4 regions of the Rhizobium sp. RAF56 genome follow, and region 3 is predicted to be linked to each of the others. Evidence: predicted binding sites of a transcription regulator. Region 3 holds the regulator's gene; each other region holds the start of a gene.
The links. The regulator LexA, encoded in region 3, represses DNA repair genes until DNA is damaged. The targets are predictions, from matches to a motif close to TGTTCNNNNTGTGTTCNG.
Positions count from the first base shown of each region.

Region 1: a site for LexA is predicted at 3,925-3,942, ahead of AB4048_RS20100 (2'-5' RNA ligase family protein). Genes of this name have one in related genera too.
Region 2: a site for LexA is predicted at 2,961-2,978, ahead of recA (recombinase RecA). Genes of this name have one in related genera too.
Region 4: a site for LexA is predicted at 2,498-2,515, ahead of uvrA (excinuclease ABC subunit UvrA). Genes of this name have one in related genera too.

Region 1 is NZ_JBFRDU010000025.1:24,859-30,184, forward strand. It holds gene AB4048_RS20075 (DUF1513 domain-containing protein) at 1-231, shown strand, start outside; gene AB4048_RS20080 (PaaI family thioesterase) at 347-796, shown strand; gene AB4048_RS20085 (5'-methylthioadenosine/S-adenosylhomocysteine nucleosidase) at 793-1,434, shown strand; gene guaA (glutamine-hydrolyzing GMP synthase) at 1,550-3,112, shown strand; gene AB4048_RS20095 (methylated-DNA--[protein]-cysteine S-methyltransferase) at 3,224-3,775, opposite strand; gene AB4048_RS20100 (2'-5' RNA ligase family protein) at 4,026-4,646, shown strand; gene AB4048_RS20105 (peptidase M14) at 4,749-5,326, shown strand, end outside.
Region 2 is NZ_JBFRDU010000001.1:85,942-91,267, reverse strand. It holds gene alaS (alanine--tRNA ligase) at 1-1,651, opposite strand, end outside; gene recA (recombinase RecA) at 1,814-2,902, opposite strand; gene AB4048_RS00375 (carbohydrate kinase family protein) at 3,155-4,099, shown strand; gene AB4048_RS00370 (pseudouridine-5'-phosphate glycosidase) at 4,146-5,075, shown strand; gene AB4048_RS00365 (DMT family transporter) at 5,098-5,326, shown strand, end outside.
Region 3 is NZ_JBFRDU010000003.1:99,708-105,033, forward strand. It holds gene kdsA (3-deoxy-8-phosphooctulonate synthase) at 1-546, opposite strand, end outside; gene AB4048_RS03730 (VOC family protein) at 543-1,430, opposite strand; gene lexA (transcriptional repressor LexA) at 1,746-2,462, shown strand; gene AB4048_RS03740 (ComEC/Rec2 family competence protein) at 2,456-4,882, opposite strand; gene gltA (citrate synthase) at 5,176-5,326, shown strand, end outside.
Region 4 is NZ_JBFRDU010000001.1:231,710-237,035, reverse strand. It holds gene uvrA (excinuclease ABC subunit UvrA) at 1-2,375, opposite strand, end outside; gene AB4048_RS01090 (single-stranded DNA-binding protein) at 2,627-3,154, shown strand; gene AB4048_RS01085 (helix-turn-helix domain-containing protein) at 3,329-3,898, opposite strand; gene AB4048_RS01080 (aminotransferase) at 4,081-5,214, shown strand.

The sequences.
Region 1 (5,326 bases), on a different contig from region 3:
GCCGTCAACCGCGCGCAAGGCCTGGTCGGCGTCACGTCTCCCGTCGGTGGCACCGCCGTTACGCTCGATGCTGCGAGCGGCCGGGTGTTGAAGGTCGAAAACGTCCCCGACGCGGCAGGCATTGCGCCTTCGGTGCGGGATTTTGCCGTCTCCTCCTATCGGGGCGGCTTCCTTGGCACGCAGAGCGATGTCGCCTGGGATCAGCATATCGTCCGGCTATCGAGGGCCTAGAAAGGTCTGCAAATCCTGCGCGTATTGCACTCCGACAGCCAATTGATATCGATGGGTTTTCGGCTTGTGGAAAGGCGTTTGCCATGCAACGTTCGCGGAATCGAGAGGGTTCGGCATGGCAGAGGAAGACAGAGACGATTTCCGGCAACGCATTCGCTGGAATTTTGAACGCCAGGCGGCGATGACGACGATCGGCGCCGAGCTGACGCGCGTCGAGCACGGCGTGGTGGAAGTGGAACTGCCGTTCGATCTTCGCCTGACACAACACCACGGCATTCTCCATGCGGGTATCATATCCGCGGCACTCGATACCGCCTGCGGTTTTGCCGCCTACAGCGTCATCGATCCGGACGCGTCGATCCTGACGATCGAATTCAAGGTCAACTTGATGTCGCCAGGGCGCGGCGACAGGTTTCTTTTTCGCGGCGAAGTCACCAAACCGGGAAGCACCATCATCGTCGCGGACGGCCGCGGCTACGCCATCGGCGACGGCCCGGTCAAGCTGATTGCGTCGATGACCAGCACGATGATGGTCGTTCGCGACCGGGAGGGGTTCAAGGGATGACGTTCGAAATGAAATCGGTCGCCGGCAAGTCGATCCTTTTCGTCATGGCGGCGGAGGCCGAATACGGGCCGCTCCTTCGCTCGCGCATCGAGCCGCTGATGACAGGCGTCGGCCCGGTCGAGGCGGCGATTGCCATGGCGCGCGCGCTTGCCGGTCTTGAGGCCCAAGGGGAGCTGCCTGATCTCGTGGTATCGCTCGGCTCGGCCGGATCGGCAAAGCTGGAGCAGACCGAGGTCTATCAGGTGACCTCCGTCGCCTACCGCGACATGGACGCGTCGCCCCTCGGTTTCGAGAAGGGCCGCACGCCGTTTCTGGATCTGCCTGCTGTCATCGATCTGCCTCTGCGCGTTCCCGGCATCGCGGAGGCCAGCCTTTCGACCGGCGCCAACATCATTTCGGGAAAGGGTGCCTACGATGCGATCGCTGCCGACATGGTCGACATGGAGACCTTCGCGATCCTGCGCGCCTGCCAGAACTGGGATCTGCCGCTGATCGGCCTGCGCGGTATTTCCGACGGCGCGGTCGAACTCCAGCACATCTCCGGCTGGACGGAATATCTGCATGTCATCGACCGCAAGCTCTCCTATGCGCTCGACGGCCTCTTCACCGCCCTCGAGGACGGTGTATTCTGGTTCTGACCCTATCCCCGCCTCTCCGAGCGACCGCCGAGGGAGGGACAATCGGGACAATAAAACCGGGCCGCGGCCCATTTCGCCGATTGAAAGCCGAAGCGCTTTTCTTTAAAGGCTCGCCATGACCCAGACAGCACATCCCGATACCGTTCTCATCGTCGATTTTGGCAGCCAAGTGACGCAGCTCATCGCACGGCGCGTGCGCGAAGCGGGTGTCTATTGCGAAATCGTCCCCTTCCAATCCGCTGCCGAAAGCTTCAAGCGCCTGCAGCCGAAAGCCGTGATCCTCTCCGGCAGCCCGGCGTCGACCGTCGAGGACGGCTCGCCGCGAGCGCCGCAGGTCATCTTCGACAGCGGTGTGCCGGTTTTCGGCATCTGCTACGGCCAGCAGACCATGTGCATGCAGCTTGGCGGCAAGGTCGAAAGCGGCCATCATCGCGAATTCGGCCGGGCCTTCCTCGACGTCAACAAGGATTGCGCACTGTTCGAAGGCCTCTGGTCCTCCGGCTCCCGTCATCAGGTGTGGATGAGCCACGGCGACCGCGTCACCGCGCTGCCTGAAGGCTTCGAGGTCATCGCGACGTCCCCGAACGCGCCCTTCGCCTTCGTTGCCGACGAGAAGCGCAAGTACTACGGCGTGCAGTTCCATCCCGAAGTCGTGCATACGCCCGATGGGGCCAAGCTGATCGGAAACTTCATCCACAAGATCGCCGGCCTCAAGGGCGACTGGACGATGTCGGCCTACCGCACCAAGGCGGTGGAAGCGATCCGCAAGCAGATCGGCGACAAGCGCGTCATCTGCGCGCTGTCGGGCGGCGTCGATAGCTCGGTCGCGGCCCTTCTCATCCATGAAGCCGTCGGCGACCAGCTCACCTGCATTCTTGTCGACCACGGCCTGATGCGCAAGGACGAGGCGGCAAACGTCGTCGCCATGTTCCGAGAGCACTACAACCTGCATCTCCTGCATGTCGACGCCTCTGACCGCTTCATCGGCGAACTCGAGGGCGTTAGCGACCCGGAAACCAAGCGCAAGATCATCGGCCGTCTTTTCATCGAGACCTTCGAGGATGAAGCCAAGAAGCTCGGCGGCGCCGACTTCCTCGGCCAAGGCACGCTTTACCCGGATGTGATCGAGAGCGTCTCCTTCACGGGCGGCCCGTCGGTCACCATCAAGTCGCACCACAATGTCGGCGGCCTGCCCGAGCGCATGAACATGCAGCTCGTCGAACCGCTGCGCGAACTCTTCAAGGACGAAGTCCGCGCGCTCGGCCGTGAACTCGGCCTGCCCGACAGTTTCATCGGCCGCCATCCTTTCCCCGGCCCGGGCCTAGCGATCCGCTGCCCAGGCGGCATCACCCGCGAAAAGCTGGCGATCCTGCGCGAAGCTGATGCCATCTATCTCGACGAGATCCGCAAGGCCGGGCTCTACGACGCCATCTGGCAGGCCTTTGCCGTGCTGCTGCCGGTGCAGACGGTCGGCGTCATGGGCGACGGCCGTACCTACGAATTCGTCTGTGCCCTTCGCGCCGTCACCTCCGTCGACGGCATGACCGCGGATTTCTACCACTACGACATGGATTTCCTCGGCCGCGCGGCAACCCGCATCATCAACGAAGTCCGCGGCATCAACCGCGTCGTCTACGACGTCACGAGCAAGCCGCCCGGCACGATCGAGTGGGAGTAATCTCTAGGCCGGTTCCGTTTTTCTTCGAAACACGTAACCGGTCTATCTGTTTATTTTCACGAAATTCGGGACGGAAAACCGCGTCACACCTTTCCTGAATTGCTCTTGGGCCTAAAATCCCAGCGACTGTTGTGCGGGTTCAGGCGGTCCTATGTGCACGCCTTCCAGTTCCAGCATGCGGAGCTTCGCAGTGGAACCGCCGGGGGCTGAGAAGCCGCCGATCTTGCCGCCGGCGGCGAGGACGCGATGACAGGGGATGATCAGCGCGACGGGGTTCTTGGCCATCGCCTGGCCCACATCGCGCGCGGCTTCCGGTCCGGCGCCGAGCGCTTTTGCCAGTGCGCCGTAGGTGGTCGTGTGACCCCATCCTATGCCCCGGGCCGCGGCGTAGACTTTTCTGAAAAATTCGTCCTGCCCGTCGAGATCAAGCGCGACCTTGGAAAAATCGGTATGCTCGCCGGCAAAGTAGCGCTTAATCGCGGCAACGGCCGCAAGCACCTCGGACCCGGCAGCGCCGGGCTCGACACTCGGCAAACGGCGCAGCAAAAGCCGTTCGGTTGCATCAGCGCTTTTCGTCGGCAACTGGAACCGCGTGATGCCGACGTCGCTCCAGGCGATACCGCAAAAACCGGCCGCGGTTTCGAAGATGAGATAGCGGTGCATTGTCCGATCCTTGAAAAAGCGTTTGCGTTTTCCTGTCTATAAAAATCGGCCCGCTTGATCCGGATTTCAACCCGTTTCTTGCGTTATGCCGTTGTCAGCATCTCGGGTCTTCCGAACCCCGTCTTCACGGAAATTAACGATAAATTAATTGTTGTGTTTTTGTTTTTGACTGTTGGCGGCGACGGCATATGATGGTGCGCGGGCTTGATGGAAGCGCCTGAGGCGTGTCCCATGGGTCACGGAGCGATCGATGCGGGAAAGCCGACACGCGCATTTTTCCTATGATCTTGGCGGTCCGCCGCAATTCCGGGAGAGTCGTCCTGCCTGGCCGCGGCGCTCAGATCTCTATTTCGCACTACTGCCAGAGCCGAGCGCCGCAACCGACGCCGAGCGGCTCGCCACGGCACTCAGCCGGCAATACCATTTGTCGGGGAGGCCATATGCGCGAGACCGGCTAAACATCTCGCTCTACGGCATCGGCGCCTTTGCGGAATTGTCGGAGGAGATCATCTTCGCGGTGATGCAGGCGGCAGCCGCGGTTCGGGCGGCGCCCTTCACCGTAACGCTCGACCGCGCCGTGAGCACCGATGAGCCCAATCACCCGCTCGTGCTTTGCGCGAGCAATGAAAACAGTGCGCTGCAGGCGCTGCATTTTCAGCTGCGCCTTTCCATGCATGGGCTCGGCCTCCATCCCACAACATTGATCCCGAGCCTTGCGCCGCATCTGACCCTGCTGTGCGACCGCCGAACCGTTCCCGACACCAACCTCGAGGCACCCGTGACCTGGACGGTGCGCGAATTCGTGCTGGTCCATAGTCTTTATGGTACCGGCAAGCATGATCAACTCGGCTGCTGGCCGCTGCTCGGCTGACGGCTTTGCACGTGCCATCGACGGCCTTCAGTGCGTTGACCGTTGCGCATCTTCACTTGCGCTTGCTATGAGCTTTCGGCAACGCATGCGGAGGAGACCGGGATGGACACCCATGAAATCGTGATTGCCGGCGATACGCCGGGCATCGAATGGCGGCTGCCCGTGCTGCGCTTCAACGGCAGCGATCCCAAGGCACCGACCGTCTACATCCAGGCCGCCCTCCACGCCAATGAACTGCCGGGAACCGCGCTTGTCCATTTTCTCTGCGAGCGGCTTCGGCAAGCGCAAGCGGATGGCGCCATCCTCGGCAATCTCACCATTGTTCCGCAGGCGAACCCCATCGGTGCGGGGCAGTGGCACTTCGGCGGCATGGAAGGTCGGTTCGATCTTGGTTCACGGACGAATTTCAATCGTGACTTCCCGCTGATCTCCGCCCGCGATGCCGACAGCCTGCTTGACGATTTCGACGATCACCGCGCGCCGGACCGGCTGAAGCGGCACCTCATGTACATGGCGCTGGGCGCAGACCTCGTGATCGACCTGCACTGCGATGACGAGTCGCTGCAGTATGCCTATATCGATGAAGCGTTCTGGCCGGAGGCAGCCGATCTGGCGGCAGCGCTCGACATGGAAGCCGTGCTGATTTCGGACGGCGAGAGTTCGGCCTTCGAAGAGGCTGT
Region 2 (5,326 bases), on a different contig from region 3:
TCAGCGCCACCGGCTCGCCGGTCTTGATCGTGCCTTCGACGACGGACGCTACATGAACGAAGAGACCTTCGCCCCTCTTCTGCGTGTCGGCCACCTCGAGCTTGGCATGATCGCTGGCGATGATCCCGGTGTCGCCCATCTGGCCGCCGGACTCGCCGTAGAACGGTGTCTGGTTGACGACGATCTGCACCGTTTCACCGGCGGAGGCAGCCTCGACGACTGCGCCATCCTTGACGATCGCCAGGACGACGCCTTCCGCCGTCTCGGTGTCATAGCCCAGGAACTCGGTGGCGCCGAGCTTTTCCTTGAGCTCGAACCAGATCGTCTCCGTCGCCTTCTCGCCGGAACCCGCCCAATGCGAGCGCGCCTCGGCCTTCTGGCGTTCCATCGCATCCGTGAAGCCGCCGAGTTCGACGCCGACGCCGCGGGCACGGAGCGCATCCTGCGTCAGGTCGAGCGGGAAGCCATAGGTGTCGTAAAGCTTGAAGGCGGTCTCGCCGTCGAGCATGTCGCCCTTGCCGAGGGTAGCGGTCGCATCCGACAGGAGCGAGAGGCCGCGTTCGAGCGTCTTGCGGAAGCGGGTTTCCTCAAGCTTCAGCGTCTCGGAAATCAGCGCCTCGGCGCGAGCCAGTTCCGGATAGGCGCGGCCCATCTCCTGGACCAGCGTTGGCAGCAGGCGCCACATCAACGGATCACGGGCGCCAAGCAGTTGTGCGTGGCGCATGGCGCGGCGCATGATGCGGCGAAGCACATAGCCGCGGCCTTCGTTCGACGGCAGCACGCCGTCTGCGATCAGGAAGGCCGACGACCGCAGATGGTCGGCAATGACGCGGTGGCTGGCTCGGCGCTCGCCTTCGGCCGGGACGCCCGTCGCCTCGACCGAAGCAGAAATCAGCGCGCGGAACAGGTCGATGTCGTAGTTGTCGTGCTTGCCCTGAAGGACAGCTGCGACGCGCTCCAGGCCCATGCCGGTATCGATCGACGGACGCGGCAGGTCGATGCGCTGCTCCTTCGTCACCTGCTCGTATTGCATGAAGACGAGGTTCCAGATTTCGATGAAACGATCGCCGTCCTCTTCCGGCGAGCCCGGAGGGCCGCCAAAGATGTGATCGCCGTGGTCGTAGAAGATTTCCGAGCACGGACCGCAGGGGCCGGTATCGCCCATCGCCCAGAAATTGTCGCTGGTCGGAATGCGGATGATCCGGTCATCCGAAAGGCCCGCGATCTTCTTCCAGAGGTTAAAGGCCTCGTCGTCCGTGTGGTAGACCGTCACCAGCAGACGCCTGGCGTCGATGCCGAATTCCTTGGTGATCAGGTTCCAGGCAAGCTCTATGGCGCGATCCTTGAAGTAATCGCCAAAGGAGAAGTTGCCGAGCATCTCGAAGAAGGTGTGGTGGCGCGCGGTATAGCCGACATTGTCGAGGTCGTTGTGCTTGCCGCCGGCGCGGACGCACTTCTGCGCGGTCGATGCGGTCTTGTAGGGGCGCTGCTCGAGACCGGTAAAGACGTTCTTGAACTGAACCATGCCGGCATTGGTGAACATCAGCGTCGGGTCGTTGCGCGGTACCAACGGGCTCGACGGAACGATTTCGTGGCCGTTCGTCTTGAAGTAGTCGAGGAAGGTCGACCGGATTTCGTTCACACCACTCATTTTATGCCCTTCATTGCTGCCGAAGGCAGTTCATCTCTCAAATTTACCGGCTTTTATCGCTCGCCCCGCCCCCTGTCCAGCCGAACAAGCAAAACCGGCCGCACTCTCTCGACGTGCGACCGGCTTCAAACCGCTTATTCTGCTGGCTCAGTCGACCAGCGATCACATATCCGCGGCGGCTTCGTCATCGCCGCTGTCGGGACCGCCGTTCTGAAGGAAGCGGTCCGCGATCAGTCCGGCATTCTGACGCAGAGACGTTTCGATCTCGCGCGCGAGATCCGGATTGTCGCGCAGGAACATCTTCGCGTTTTCGCGGCCCTGGCCGAGGCGCTGGCTGTTATAGGAGAACCATGCGCCGGACTTCTCCACGATGCCTGCCTTGACACCGAGGTCGATGAGCTCGCCGGTCTTGGAGACGCCCTCGCCATACATGATGTCGAATTCCACCTGCTTGAAGGGCGGCGCCATCTTGTTCTTCACCACCTTGACGCGGGTCTGGTTACCGATCACCTCGTCGCGCTCCTTGACGGCGCCGATTCGGCGGATGTCGAGGCGAACCGAGGCATAGAATTTCAAAGCATTGCCGCCGGTCGTCGTTTCCGGCGACCCGAACATGACACCGATCTTCATGCGGATCTGGTTGATGAAGATCACCATGGTGTTCGACTTGGAAATCGAAGCGGTCAGCTTGCGCAGCGCCTGGCTCATCAGACGAGCCTGAAGACCCGGCAGACTGTCGCCCATTTCCCCTTCGATTTCGGCGCGCGGGGTCAGCGCCGCCACCGAGTCGACCACGAGAACATCGATCGCGCCGGAACGCACCAGCGTGTCGGTGATTTCCAGCGCCTGCTCGCCGGTGTCCGGCTGCGAGATCAGAAGGTTTTGCAGATCAACACCGAGCTTGCGGGCATAGACCGGATCAAGCGCATGTTCGGCATCGACGAAGGCGCAAATGCCACCCTTCTTCTGCGCTTCAGCGATAGTCTGCAGCGCCAGCGTCGTCTTGCCCGAGCTTTCCGGCCCGTAGATTTCGACAATGCGCCCCTTGGGCAAGCCGCCAATGCCAAGGGCAATGTCCAAGCTGAGAGAGCCAGTGGAAACCGTCTCGATCTCAACTACATTTTCATTCGACCCCAGCTTCATGATCGAGCCCTTGCCGAACGACCGCTCTATCTGGGAGAGTGCCGCTTCAAGCGCCTTGCTTTTGTCCACCGATTTGTCCTCTACGAGCCGCAAACTATTTTGAGACATTCGATCCACCTTTAGGTTATTGAAGCCGCCTAGGCAATGTAGCCGCCGATGCGAAGTTTGTACCTGATTTGTTCTATGCGCACAAGCCCTCGCCAAACAGTTGAAAGAAAAAGGTAAAATGATTTCCGTTCGACTTTTGTTTTCCTCTTTTGGCGCAAGGACTTACGCTACGTCGCGCGAACCTGCGGCAGGGCTGAAAAGCGCGCGTCCGGCGCGCACGATTCGTGGCGGGAAGGGCTTAAGACAACCGGTATGAATAAGTCTGTTCTCGTCCTTGGCGGCGCACATATCGATCGTCGCGGCCGTATCTTCGGCGACACGGTGGCAGGCGCAAGCAATCCCGGCGCCTGGTTCGAGGAGGCAGGCGGCGGCGGCTTCAACGCGGCACGAAACCTTGCCCGCCTCGGCTTCGACGTCCGCCTGATTTCGCCGCGCGGCGGCGACGCGACCGGAGAAATGGTGGCGGAAGCGGCTCGCCAGGCCGGCGTCGACGACAGGCCGTTTATTTTCCTCGACCGCAAAACGCCGAGCTACACCGCCATCATCGAGAACGACGGCAATCTGGTCATCGCGCTCGCGGACATGGAACTTTACGGGTTCTTCGTCCCCCGCCGGCTCGCGGTGCGCTCGGTGCGCGACGCATTCGATGCGGCAGACCTCATCGTCTGCGACGCGAACCTGCCGGAGGAAACACTTGGCGCAATCGCCGAACGCGCCGCCGGCTGCGGCAAGCCGCTTGCGGCGATCGCCATATCGCCGGCAAAGGTCGTGAGGCTGCGGCCGTGTCTTGCCGGCATCGACTACCTCTTCCTCAATCAGGCGGAAGCGTCAGCGCTTACCGGCGGCGTTGCCGACGACCCGCGCCAGTGGGTGAGCTCGCTGCGTGCTCTCGGGCTGAAAGGCGGCGTCATCACGCGGGGACACAGGGAAATCGTGGCGTTTTCCGGCGATACCACGGCAACCATCGAGCCGCCGAGGGTAGAGCAACTCGGCGACGTCACCGGTGCGGGAGACTCGCTCGCCGCAGGCGTCCTCTCCGCACTGCTTGCGGGATTGGACCTGCCCGAGGCACTTCGCCACGGCGTTGCGGCGGCAGCGATCACCGTGCAATCCCCGTTTGCGGTTGCCGAAAATCTCTCTGCCGACCTTATGATATCGACGCTAGGTCTTGTGGGCGAGGCAAAAATGCTGTCATGAAGGCGGCAATTCCCCGCAGACACCGTCAAGATAAGTGGATAGTCCCATGAGCAAGCCCATCACGCCGCTTCTGCCGATCTCCTATTCCAAGGAAGTCGCCGCCGCCAAGCTCAGCGGCGCGGCGATCGTGGCGCTGGAATCGACCATCATCACCCATGGCATGCCCTATCCGGGCAACATAGAGATGGCACGCAGCGTTGAGGCGATCATCCGCCAGGAAGGTGCCGTGCCCGCGACCATCGCCGTCATCCACGGCAAGCTGCACATCGGCCTGGAGCCGGAGGAGCTGGAGGCTCTCGCAAAGACCACCGATGCGATGAAGGTATCGCGTGCCGACCTAGCCTTTGCCGTGGCCGAGCGCCGCACCGGCGCCACCACGGTCGCCGCAACGATGATCGCCGCCGCGCATGCCGGCGTGCGCGTTTTTGCGACCGGCGGTATCGGCGGCGTCCACCGCGGCGCCGAACAGAGCTTCGATATTTCCGCCGATCTGGAGGAACTTGCCCGCACCGGCGTGATCGTCGTCTGCGCCGGAGCGAAAGCGATCCTCGACATTCCGAAGACGCTGGAAGTGCTGGAAACGCGCGGCGTTCCGGTCGTCACCTTCGGCAGCACCGAGTTCCCGGCCTTCTGGTCCCGCTCCTCCGGCCTTCCGAGTCCGCTTTCGCTGAACACCCCGGCGGCGATCGCCAATTTCCAAGCGACGCGCGAGGAACTCGGCATCGACGGCGGCATGCTCGTCGCCAACCCCGTGCCGGAAGCCGACGAAATCCCTCGCGAGGAAATGGAAACTTACATTGCCCGCGCGCTCGACAGCGCAAAACGCGAGGAGATCGCCGGAAAGGCGGTAACGCCTTATCTGCTGAGCACGATCTTCGAACTCACGGAAGGCCGCAGCCTCAAGACCAATATCGCATTGGTCGAGAGCAATGCGCGCCTCGCCGCCAAGATCGCGGTCGCCCTCGCCTCCTCGTAAAACCCCCATACGGAATCACGACGTGTCTGAGCTTTCATCCGCAGCACCCGCGGCCGACAACCGCGTTGCTCTCGCAGCCCTCCTGATCGGTGGGGTCGCCATCGGCGGCTCGCCTATCTTCGTGCGGCTGTCTGAGGTTGGCCCGATGGCGACGGCCTTCTGGCGCGTGGCGCTGGCGCTGATCCCGCTGTTTGCCTTCTCGGCGATGAAGGGACGGTCGGAGGGCGCCAAGCCCGAAACGCTTTCCGATT
Region 3 (5,326 bases):
ATTGTATCCAAACGACGCGCCACGCTCGCAAAGCAGAATGTTCGGATTGCCGCTTGCATTGAGCTTTTCGAGGACATTCTTCATGTCCCACGGGGCGAGAAACTGGCCCTTCTTGACGTTGATCACGCGACCGGTCTTGGCGGCGGCAACCAACAAATCGGTCTGGCGGGACAAAAACGCGGGTATCTGCAGCACGTCCACGGTCTTGGCGACGACGGCGCATTGCTCTTCGGTGTGGATATCGCTCAAGACCGGAAAGCCGAACTCCTTTTTCAGATCGGCGAAGATTTCCATGGCACTATCGAGCCCGATACCGCGCTTGCCCGATAGCGATGTGCGGTTCGCCTTGTCGTAAGACGCCTTGTAGACCAGACCGATCCCCAGCTTGCCGCAGAGTTCGCTAAGCGCACCTGCCATCATGAAGGAGTGATCCCGGCTCTCCATCTGGCAGGGACCTGCAATCAGCGAAAGCTTGCCGCTGTTCGAAAACAGAACGCGAGAAGCGCCCTCGCCTGCGACGACTTCGGAATTTGTCGGATGGCTCATTGTGTCTCCTCGAAAGCAAACAGAGCGCCCTGGCCGAGCGCTGCCTTGATGACGATGCGATTGCCCGCGCGCGTGTGGGTCACGCCGTTAGCAGTCAAATGCGCCGCTGTCACGGAAAGATCGCGGACGCGAAAGAGAATCGCCCTTGCGCGCAAACCCGGGTCCGTCTGGGCGATCCTGAGATCATAGAAGGCTTCGAGCGCTTGCGGCGTCATGACGGCCAGGCGAACGTTTGCCGTCTGAACCGACAGCCCGAATGAATGTTCTTGAACCTTGGCGCCGCCGCAGGCCTGCGAGAGGAAGCCGGCAAAGGCTTTAGGATCCCGAGTGGAAAGCGTTACCTCGGCCATGCCGGTGGTGCCGTTGGCATGCCGCTCCAGCGCACTGCGGTCCGACGGAAGAGGATTGGTCCGCTCGCAGCAAAAAGCAAGGAAATCAGGCGCGCGCAGGTCCGCGGCAAAGGCTAAGCGAAAGCCCGCCACCGATTGCGTCTCGTCGGGCATGCGCACTGGCCGCGAAAACTCGAGCAGCCGGCCGGCCGAAATCGCATTTGCACGAAATCGCTTGTCGTCGGCCGCTGCGTCGGCCGTACCGAACGCAATGGCGGAGAAGCCCTCTTCCCCTTGCCGGAACCGAAAAGCCAGGTCGCGCGCCGTAAAAACGTTACCTTCGGCAGCGCTCGCCACGGTTCGCTCGTGATCGGCAACGCCGAGCGGCTCAAGATAAGTCTGGTCGGCGAGGAATACGCAGGCGTTTTCCGTTCCGAAGGGATGAAGCGCGTCGGCTGCGACCGTAAAGCCAAGCTTACCCAGCCTCTCGCGCGCCGAGGCAATGCTCATTGTCGGCAACACCAGATGGTCAAGCGGATGTGGCGACGAGCTCATGCCCTGCTCCCTCAATCGTCTTCCTCAAGCCTTCACGTGTGGTAGCGTTTGCGCCTTTCCGCGACCCGTTTCAAGCCCAAAGGCTGCGGTGGCAACACCGATACTCCGAATCGGATTGATGACTTGCCCGCCAAGATTTCTGACCGCGTGTGCCAAGAGACCGCGAGAAACGCCCGCAGGCGGCACCAATCGAGCATGCGAAGGTGAAATTCATCATCAGCGCGACCATCTTCACGAAAATTTAAGCACTTGCGGAACACATATGGAACATATAGTGTCCGTTCTGGATTTGTTTCACGATTGGGGCCTCATACAATGTTGACTCGCAAGCAGCAGGAACTGCTACTTTTCATTCACGAGCGAATGAAGGAATCCGGCATACCTCCCTCTTTCGATGAAATGAAAGACGCCCTCGACCTGGCGTCTAAGTCCGGTATCCATCGGCTCATTACCGCGCTCGAGGAGCGCGGTTTCATTAGGCGGCTTCCGAACCGGGCCCGAGCGCTCGAAGTCATCAAGCTGCCTGAGGCCTACAGCCCCAGCATGCAGCCGCGGCGCGGGTTTTCGCCGAGCGTCATCGAGGGAAGCCTCGGAAAGCCGCAGCCGGTAGCGCCCGCCGCGACAAAAACCGCCGACAACGGCAACAATTCGGTTTCCGTTCCGGTGATGGGACGGATCGCAGCCGGCGTGCCGATCTCGGCCATACAGAACAACACCCATGATATCGCCATACCCGCCGACATGTTGGGCTCCGGTGAACATTACGCGCTGGAGGTCAAAGGCGATTCGATGATCGAGGCCGGGATCTTCGATGGCGACACGGTGATCATTCGCAATGGCTCCACCGCCAATCCCGGCGATATCGTCGTGGCTCTCGTGGACGACGAAGAGGCTACGTTGAAGCGCTTCCGACGCAAGGGTGCCTCAATTGCACTCGAGGCCGCCAATCCGGCTTATGAGACCCGCATCTTTGGGCCGGACCGCGTGAAAGTTCAGGGCAAGCTGGTAGGGCTCATTCGCCGTTATCACTGAGCGGTGAAATCGGGGTCCGTCTTGAACGTTCCCGAACGCCAGTCATAGGCTCGGTGGATGTTCCAGGCTCTCGCGATTCCATCGAATGCTGTCGTGGCGATGGGGTTTCCCGAGCCGACATCGATTTCCACCGATCCCGAGCGTCTTAGGCTCGTGGCGCTGAAAATCCGGGCGCCGGTGCGGCAACGGTCCAGTTTCAATCTCGCCGGGGTGACGACGATATCGGCGGTATCACAGGCAGGACCGAGATAGGCGGCTTGGTTGATGGTGATCAATATCTGTGCATTCGACAGCAGTGCGGCGCACCACTCCCGTCCGTTGCAGGCAAACCCGCCATCTGGGACCACATCCAGCGCCCGCTCCATTTCCTGACGGACGATTTGCCGTTGCGCGGCATCCAGCGCGACCCGACCCTGGCGCTTGCTGGCACGCGGAAGAGCAAACATGTCCCCGAGCATGCGTGGTGGCTGCCACGCATCGATTGCCAGCGCACGCTGCCACTGCTCGAAAATGAAATCCGGCGGCCGTTCCCGATTGGGCGCCAGGCGGCCATCTCGCCAGAGCGCAACCAGGTCGCCGTCCTCCGCGATCATCACATCGGGAGGCGGCCGGCCGGGTATTGCAGCGGATAGTGTGACGACGGCAACGATGAGCAGCACTCCAATGTGCCGGAGGCGCGTCCGCAGAAGCCCCATCAGGAGGATGCCGGCAACGACGGCGGGGAACAGCCAGGGCGGCAGCCGGGCGAACGGCACGTTCCCGCCCCAGGCTGCGACGGTCTTCGCGATCGCAATCACCGCATCGAGGCCCAAGCCGGTGATCTTCCAAGGTACGGCATCCAAGCCAAAGGGCATCAATAGCATCGCCAGCATGCCGACCGGCATGACGATGACGGAGACGATCGGCATCGCCGCCAGATTGGCAACAAGGCCGTATGTCGCCAGCCGGTGAAAATGCTCGATGGAGAAGATCGCCGTGGAGGCCCCGCCGATGAGCGAGGTCATCGCAATTCCGGCAAAGAAGCGCCCGGCCGCTTTGATCGGCCAAGGGGTTGGCAACGGAATGATCGTGCGCTCGCGACTGGCCCGCCTTGTCCAAAGCCTGTAGCCGGAGACGAGGGCGAGCGTCGCGGCAAAGGACATTTGAAAGCTCGCCCCGAGCACCTCCGACGGCGATAGCGCCAGGATGACGATTGCTGACAGCGCAACGTTTCGCAGACTGACGGATGGCCGGTCGAGCAGGACCGCCACCAGCATGATCGCCATCATCACAAAGGCGCGCTCGGCCGAAACGCCGAATCCGGAAATGAGATAGTAGGCGGTCACCGTCATAAGTGCGCCAACGGCCGCGAACTTCTTGATCGGACGCGCCTGCGCCACTCCCGCGAAGAGACTGAGCGCGTGGCGCAAGCCGACGTAGAAAATGCCGGCCGAGAGCGCCATGTTCAGCCCCGATATGGCGATGATATGCGCTAGCCCGGAGACCCGCAGCGCATCGATCGTCTCCGGCGAGATGGCGCGCCGCTCGTCGTTGACCAGCGAGGCGGCAAACGCGCCGGTGTCGCCCGGCAGGATGGCGCGGATGCGATCTCCGATCCGTTCGCGCAGGGTCGTCAGTTTCCGTTCGAGGCTTGCGACAAGCGTCGCGTCCTCCATGTCTCCGTCTGGAGACATCCTCTGTGGCAATCCGTAGAAGAAGCCATTTGCGCCGATGCCGTCGAAATAGGCGTCGAAGGCAAAGTCGTGGAGATTGGGCAAAGCAGGGCCGGCAGGTGGAATGAGGCGCGCCCTGCCCCGTACGATATCTCCGGGAACGAAGGGTTCCTGCTTTCCCCGCGCAAGGACCGCGACGCGCGACGGCGAACGTCTCAGCGCCGGCGCCTCCGTCGCCGTGACGGCAACGAGATAGCGCCAACGGCCGCGATCGTCGATCTCGCGGCGCTCGACACGCCCGGTGATCGTGGTCGTGACCGGAACGTCCAGCATGAAAGTTCCCGTTCGCCAGGTTTGCCATTGGGCAAGGAGCATGCCGACAAGCACCAGCATCGCGGCGAACAAAAGGTGGCGCGAAACGGCGCTGGCTTGCCTTTTCACGGCAAGGCTCGCGGCTGAGATCACAACTCCCATGACGATCGCGGCGGTCGGAGGATCGTTGCCGGACTTGAACCAGATGATCGCGCCGCAGCCCATATAGACTGGCGCGAAAAGCAAGGCGCGCCCATGCGCGGCTTCTTCCTGCAATAGCAGGGCAAGTGCTTCGGAAAACGCCGCTCGCGCCAGACGAGCCCTACTTGCCAGCGGCACACGGTCCTGCGTGCGGACCCCGCGTTCCAAGGGAACGGTCAGCGCTGACCCGCCTGTCCTCGGCGGCGGCAGGTTGAAGCTCGTTACCTGCCTGTCTCGCGCTTCGGTGTCGGGCATAGCCGCTGTCAGTCGATGTTCAAGATCCCTAGAAACTTGCAACTATTGATCGAAATTTTCAACAAAAATCGATTGGGTCACCGGTTCGATAAAAGCCTTTCCCAACCGCCGCGACGCTGCTTGTCCATCCTCTCGGAAGAGCAGATATTGCAGTGCCCAAAAGTTGATGACGCGATGCACAAATAGGCGCCACGGTAACTTGGCATTAGCTTCGTGATCATATAGCAATCGGTGGACGCTTAACCATTTGGCGCTTTTTGTGGCGCCAACCCGCCAAATCTTGGAGGATCAGCATGACGGAACAAAGCGCGAAACTACTGTGGGGCGACACGTCGGTGGACTTGCCTGTGAAGGCCGGCACCATCGGCCCCAGTGTCATTGATATTGGCGCCCTTTATAAGCACACCTCTTCTTTCACTTACGATCCTGGCTTTACGTCGACAG
Region 4 (5,326 bases), on a different contig from region 3:
TAGCGCTTGCCGTGGCAGACGTCACAGGTCACGTAGACGTCCGGCAGGAAGTGCATCTCGATCTTGATGACGCCGTCACCCTGGCAGGCTTCGCAGCGACCGCCCTTGACGTTGAAGGAGAAGCGGCCAGGCTGATAACCACGGGCCTTCGCCTCCGGCAGGCCGGCGAACCAATCGCGGATCGGCGTAAAGGCGCCAGTGTAGGTAGCCGGGTTTGAACGCGGTGTGCGGCCGATCGGCGACTGGTCGATATCGATGACCTTGTCGATATGCTCGAACCCATCGATGCGGTCGTGCTCGGCAGGGATCTCGCGAGCGCCCATGACGCGCCGCGCCGCGGACTTATAAAGCGTCTCGATGAGGAACGTGGACTTACCGCCACCTGAAACGCCTGTGACGGCAGTGAAGACGCCGAGCGGTATGGCCGCCGTCACGTTCTTCAGATTATTGCCGCGGGCACCCACGACCTTGATGTCCTTGCCCTTCTTCGGCTTGCGTCGTTGCGCCGGCACCGGCACGCCCAACTCCCCGGAGAGATACTTGCCGGTGATTGACGCCGGGTGCGCCATGATCTCCTGCGGCGTGCCGTGGGCAACGATCTCGCCGCCGTGAATGCCGGCAGCCGGACCGATATCGACCACGTCGTCGGCTGTCAGGATGGCATCCTCGTCGTGCTCGACGACGATCACCGTATTGCCGATGTCACGCAGGTGCTTCAGGGTTTCGAGCAGCCGGGCGTTGTCGCGCTGATGCAGGCCGATCGACGGTTCGTCGAGGACGTAGAGCACGCCCGTCAGCCCTGAACCGATCTGTGAAGCGAGGCGGATGCGCTGGCTCTCGCCGCCCGACAGCGTGCCCGAATTGCGCGACAAGCTGAGATATTCCAGGCCGACATCGTTCAGGAACCGCAAACGCTCGCGGATTTCCTTGAGGATGCGAACCGCGATTTCGTTCTGCTTGGCGCTGAAAGCGCTCGGCAGCGTTTCGAACCAGTCGCGCGCGTGCCGGATCGACATGGCGCAGACCTGGCCGACATGCAGCGAATTGATCTTGACGGCGAGTGCTTCCGGCTTCAGGCGAAAGCCGTTGCAGGCCGGGCAGGGCGCCGCCGACATATAGCGCTCGATCTCCTCGCGCGCCCAGGCCGAATCGGTCTCTTTCCAGCGCCGTTCGAGGTTGGGGATGATGCCTTCGAAATTCTTGTGCGTCGTGTAGGAGCGGGCGCCGTCGGCGTAGTGGAACTCGATCTTGTCCTCGGTGCCCTTGAGGATGACGTCCTTTGCCTTCTCAGGCAGGTCGTTCCAGCGACTGCCGATCTTGAATCCGTAATGTTTTCCAAGCGCTTCCAGCGTCTGGTTATAGTAGGGCGAGGTGGATTTCGCCCAGGGGGCTATCGCGCCATCGCGGAGCGTCCGCTCCGGTTCGGGGACGATCAGCTCCGGGTCGATCTTCTGTTGCGAGCCGAGACCGTCGCAGGTCGGGCAGGCGCCGGCCGGATTGTTGAACGAGAAGAGACGCGGTTCGATCTCGGAAATGGTGAAGCCCGAGACCGGGCAAGCAAACTTTTCGGAAAAGAGCACGCGCTCATGCGTCTCGTTGAGCGACTTGTTGGCTGAACCACCCGCTGCGGTCTCCTCCGGCGGCAGCGGCTTGTCGGCGAATTCGGCAACCGCCAGGCCATCGGCGAGCTTGAGGCAGGTTTCGAGGCTGTCGGCCAGGCGCGCCGACAGATCGGAGCGCACGACCACACGGTCGACGACGATGTCGATGTCATGCTTGTATTTCTTGTCGAGGGTCGGCGCTTCGGCGATTTCATAGAACTGGCCGTCTATCTTGACGCGCTGGAAGCCCTTTTTCATGAGCTCCGCCAGTTCCTTCTTATATTCGCCCTTTCGTCCACGCACGAGCGGCGCAAGGATGTAAAGCCTCGTTCCCTCTTCAAAGTCGAGGATGCGGTCGACCATCTGGCTGATCGTCTGGCTTTCGATTGGCAGACCGGTTGCCGGCGAATAGGGGACGCCGACGCGTGCGAACAGCAGGCGCAGATAGTCGTAGATTTCGGTGACCGTGCCCACAGTCGAGCGCGGATTGCGCGAGGTGGTCTTTTGCTCGATCGAGATCGCCGGCGACAGACCATCGATCTGGTCGACGTCCGGCTTCTGCATCATCTCCAGGAACTGACGGGCATAGGCCGACAGGCTTTCGACATAGCGGCGCTGCCCCTCGGCGTAGATCGTGTCGAAGGCCAGCGAGGATTTTCCGGATCCTGAAAGGCCTGTCATGACGATCAGCTTGTTGCGCGGCAGGTCGAGGTCGATGCCCTTGAGATTGTGTTCACGCGCTCCACGAATGGAGATAGTCTTCAATTCACTCATCGTCTCTAGCCAGGTCCCTTGGATGTCAGCCCTTATTTAGTGATGCGCGGCGGCGAGTCGAGGCTGAAATGTGGGGACGCCTCCAGGTTTTCGATTCTGTTGACAGGATGATAGGCATAAAATAGAACAAATAAAGAACAAAATTCTTTGTGGATGAAATCTGCTTCGATGGCGCCGAACGGCCACAATGGTCTAAGGTGGATGAAAGCAATATCGAGGACCCGGGTGGGTCCGCAAGTAGGGTGAGTGCTATGGCGGGCAGTGTAAACAAGGTAATTCTGATCGGGAACGTGGGCGCGGATCCGGAAATCCGGCGCACGCAGGACGGCCGGCCGATCGCCAATCTGCGGATCGCCACGTCGGAGACCTGGCGTGACCGCAATTCCGGCGAGCGCCGCGAAAAGACGGAATGGCACAACGTCGTCGTCTTCAACGAAGGCCTGACGAAGGTCGTCGAACAATACGTCAAGAAGGGCGCCAAGCTCTACATCGAGGGCCAGCTTCAGACCCGCAAGTGGCAGGACCAGAGCGGCCAGGACCGCTACACGACGGAAATCGTGCTGCAGGGCTTCAACTCGACGCTGACCATGCTCGACGGACGCGGCGAGGGCGGTGGCGACAGCGCCCGCGGCGGACGCGGCGGCAGTGATTTCGGAGGCAGCGCCGGCGGCTATGGCGACGACTACAGCCAGCCCGCGGCATCCTCTCCCAGCCGCGGCGGCGGTGCCCCCGCTGCCGGCAACTTCTCGCGCGACCTCGACGACGACATTCCGTTCTGAGGCTGGAATAAGCCTAGTTTTGTAAATTAGAGCACCGCAAGCCGTTGTTTCAAAAACGGTTTCGCGGTGCTCTTTTTTGTCCGCCGCCTTTCGGCGGACACTACGAGGAGGGGACTGTTGAATTTGTAAACTTAAGGCCCCCCTTCTCCCCAGCATTGCGCGTACGGCGAGATCTCAGAAGATGACGCTGCGGACGAAGCGTGCGGGTATCTCGCGCGGATTGACGTAGGAATAGCTCTGCGCCGTGCTGTAGACGGCGAAGGTGCCGGCGGGGTAGTCGCGGATTTGACCCGAGAGGTCGAGCCGCAGGGTACCCTCGGTCACGTAGATCATTTCGTGCCAGCCCTGCGGATCGGGCTCTGCGTCGTAGCGGTCGCCGGGTCCGAGCGACCACAGCCACATTTGCGCCTCCGCCGTGGCCGGCGCGGCGCCGAGGAGAACGGCGGTGCTGTCTTCGCTCTTGCCGCGCCAGGTGACCTCATTGATGTCGGCGCGCGTTTCCCGCGTCGGGTCGCGCACGAGATCGATGAAGCCGACGCCCATCGCGGCGGCCAGCTTGTCGAGGCTCGAGAGGCTGATATTCGCATCCCCGCCTTCAAGCGCCACGATCATGCGGCGGCTGATGCCGGAAGCCTCGGCAAGCGCCGTCTGGCTGAGGCCTGCGGCCATGCGCAACCGGCGCAGATTGCCGGAAACATGCGCGAGGACGTCGCTGCGTCCTTGACTGTGCAGTATATTGCTCATATCCTTCTTCTAATCTCATTGCTGCCGCCGTTCAACGGCTTTCGACGCATCCGCGTTGGCGGGCCACGAAGGGTTTTATGCGCGACCCGCTGAACGGAGCCTCCGGTGTCTCCGACCGTCCGGCATCGGTGCGGCGAGTTGCCCGGTGTTCGAGAGTCCCAACGTCCTGGAAGGAAGTAGAGATGAAGATCCGCGATTTCGGCGTCGAGATATGGATGAACCGCTACGAGACGACGTGCGAGTGGAACCTCGCCGAGACCTGCGTCGAGTCGCTGACGGTGGCCGAGCTTCTGGAGATCGCCGGCAAGACGGACACCATCCTTTCCGAGCTTCTGCCGTTGAAGCTCACCTATGGCGCCATCGAGGGCAGCGACCGGCTGCGCGGGCTGATTGCCGGTCTCTACGATTGCCAGGCGCTCGACAACGTGACGGTGACCCACGGCGCAATCGGTGCCAATGCGCTGGTGCACGAGACGTTGGTCGAGCCGGGCGACCGGGTGATCTCCGTCCTTCCTACCTACCAGCAGCACTATTCGATCCCTGAAAGCTATGGCGCAGACGTGCAGATCCTCAAGCTCACCGAGGAAAGCGGATTCCTGCCCGATCTCGCCGAACTGCGGCGGCTCGCGACGGCCGGCACGAGGCTGATCGCCATCAACAATCCCAACAATCCGACCGGCGCTCTGATGGACCGCCCCTATCTGGAAAAGATCGTCGAGGTCGCGCGCGCCTGCGGCGCCTGGATCCTGTGCGACGAGGTATATCGTGGCACCGATCAGGAGGGCCAAGGCATGACCGCCTCGATCGCAGACCTCTATGAAAAAGGCATCAGCACCGGCAGCATGTCCAAGACCTACTCGCTGGCCGGCCTGAGGCTCGGCTGGATCGTCGCTCGCAAAGAGCTGATCCATGCGGTGTCCATCCACCGCGACTACAATACGATCAGCGTCGGAATGCTGGACGATCATTTCGCCGCGACAGCGCTGGAAAACCGCGAAAAGATCCTTCAGCGCAGCCAGGGGATCACCCGGACCAACCTCGCCATCCTTTCGGACTTCGTCGAAAACGAACCGCTGATCTCCTGGGTGAAGCCCAAATCCGGCACGACGGCGCTGCTGAAATACCACCTGCCGATGTCTTCCGAAGCCTTCTGCGTCAAGCTGCTGGACCTCACAGGCGTCATGCTGACGCCGGGAAGCGCGATGGACATGGAGGGCTACCTGCGCATTGGCTATGCTAACGGTGAGAGCATCCTGCGCGAAGGGCTGAAGCGCGTTTCGCAGTTCCTGCGCGAGGAACAGGCCGCTGCCGCCTGAGGCCAGTGGACCGAGGCCCAGTATCGCCTCGCTGCGAAACGGATGCAGCCCGGAACACGTCAGTTTCGCGCATGCCCAAGATGGGAAAACCGCCAAAACCCGTATCGCAGGA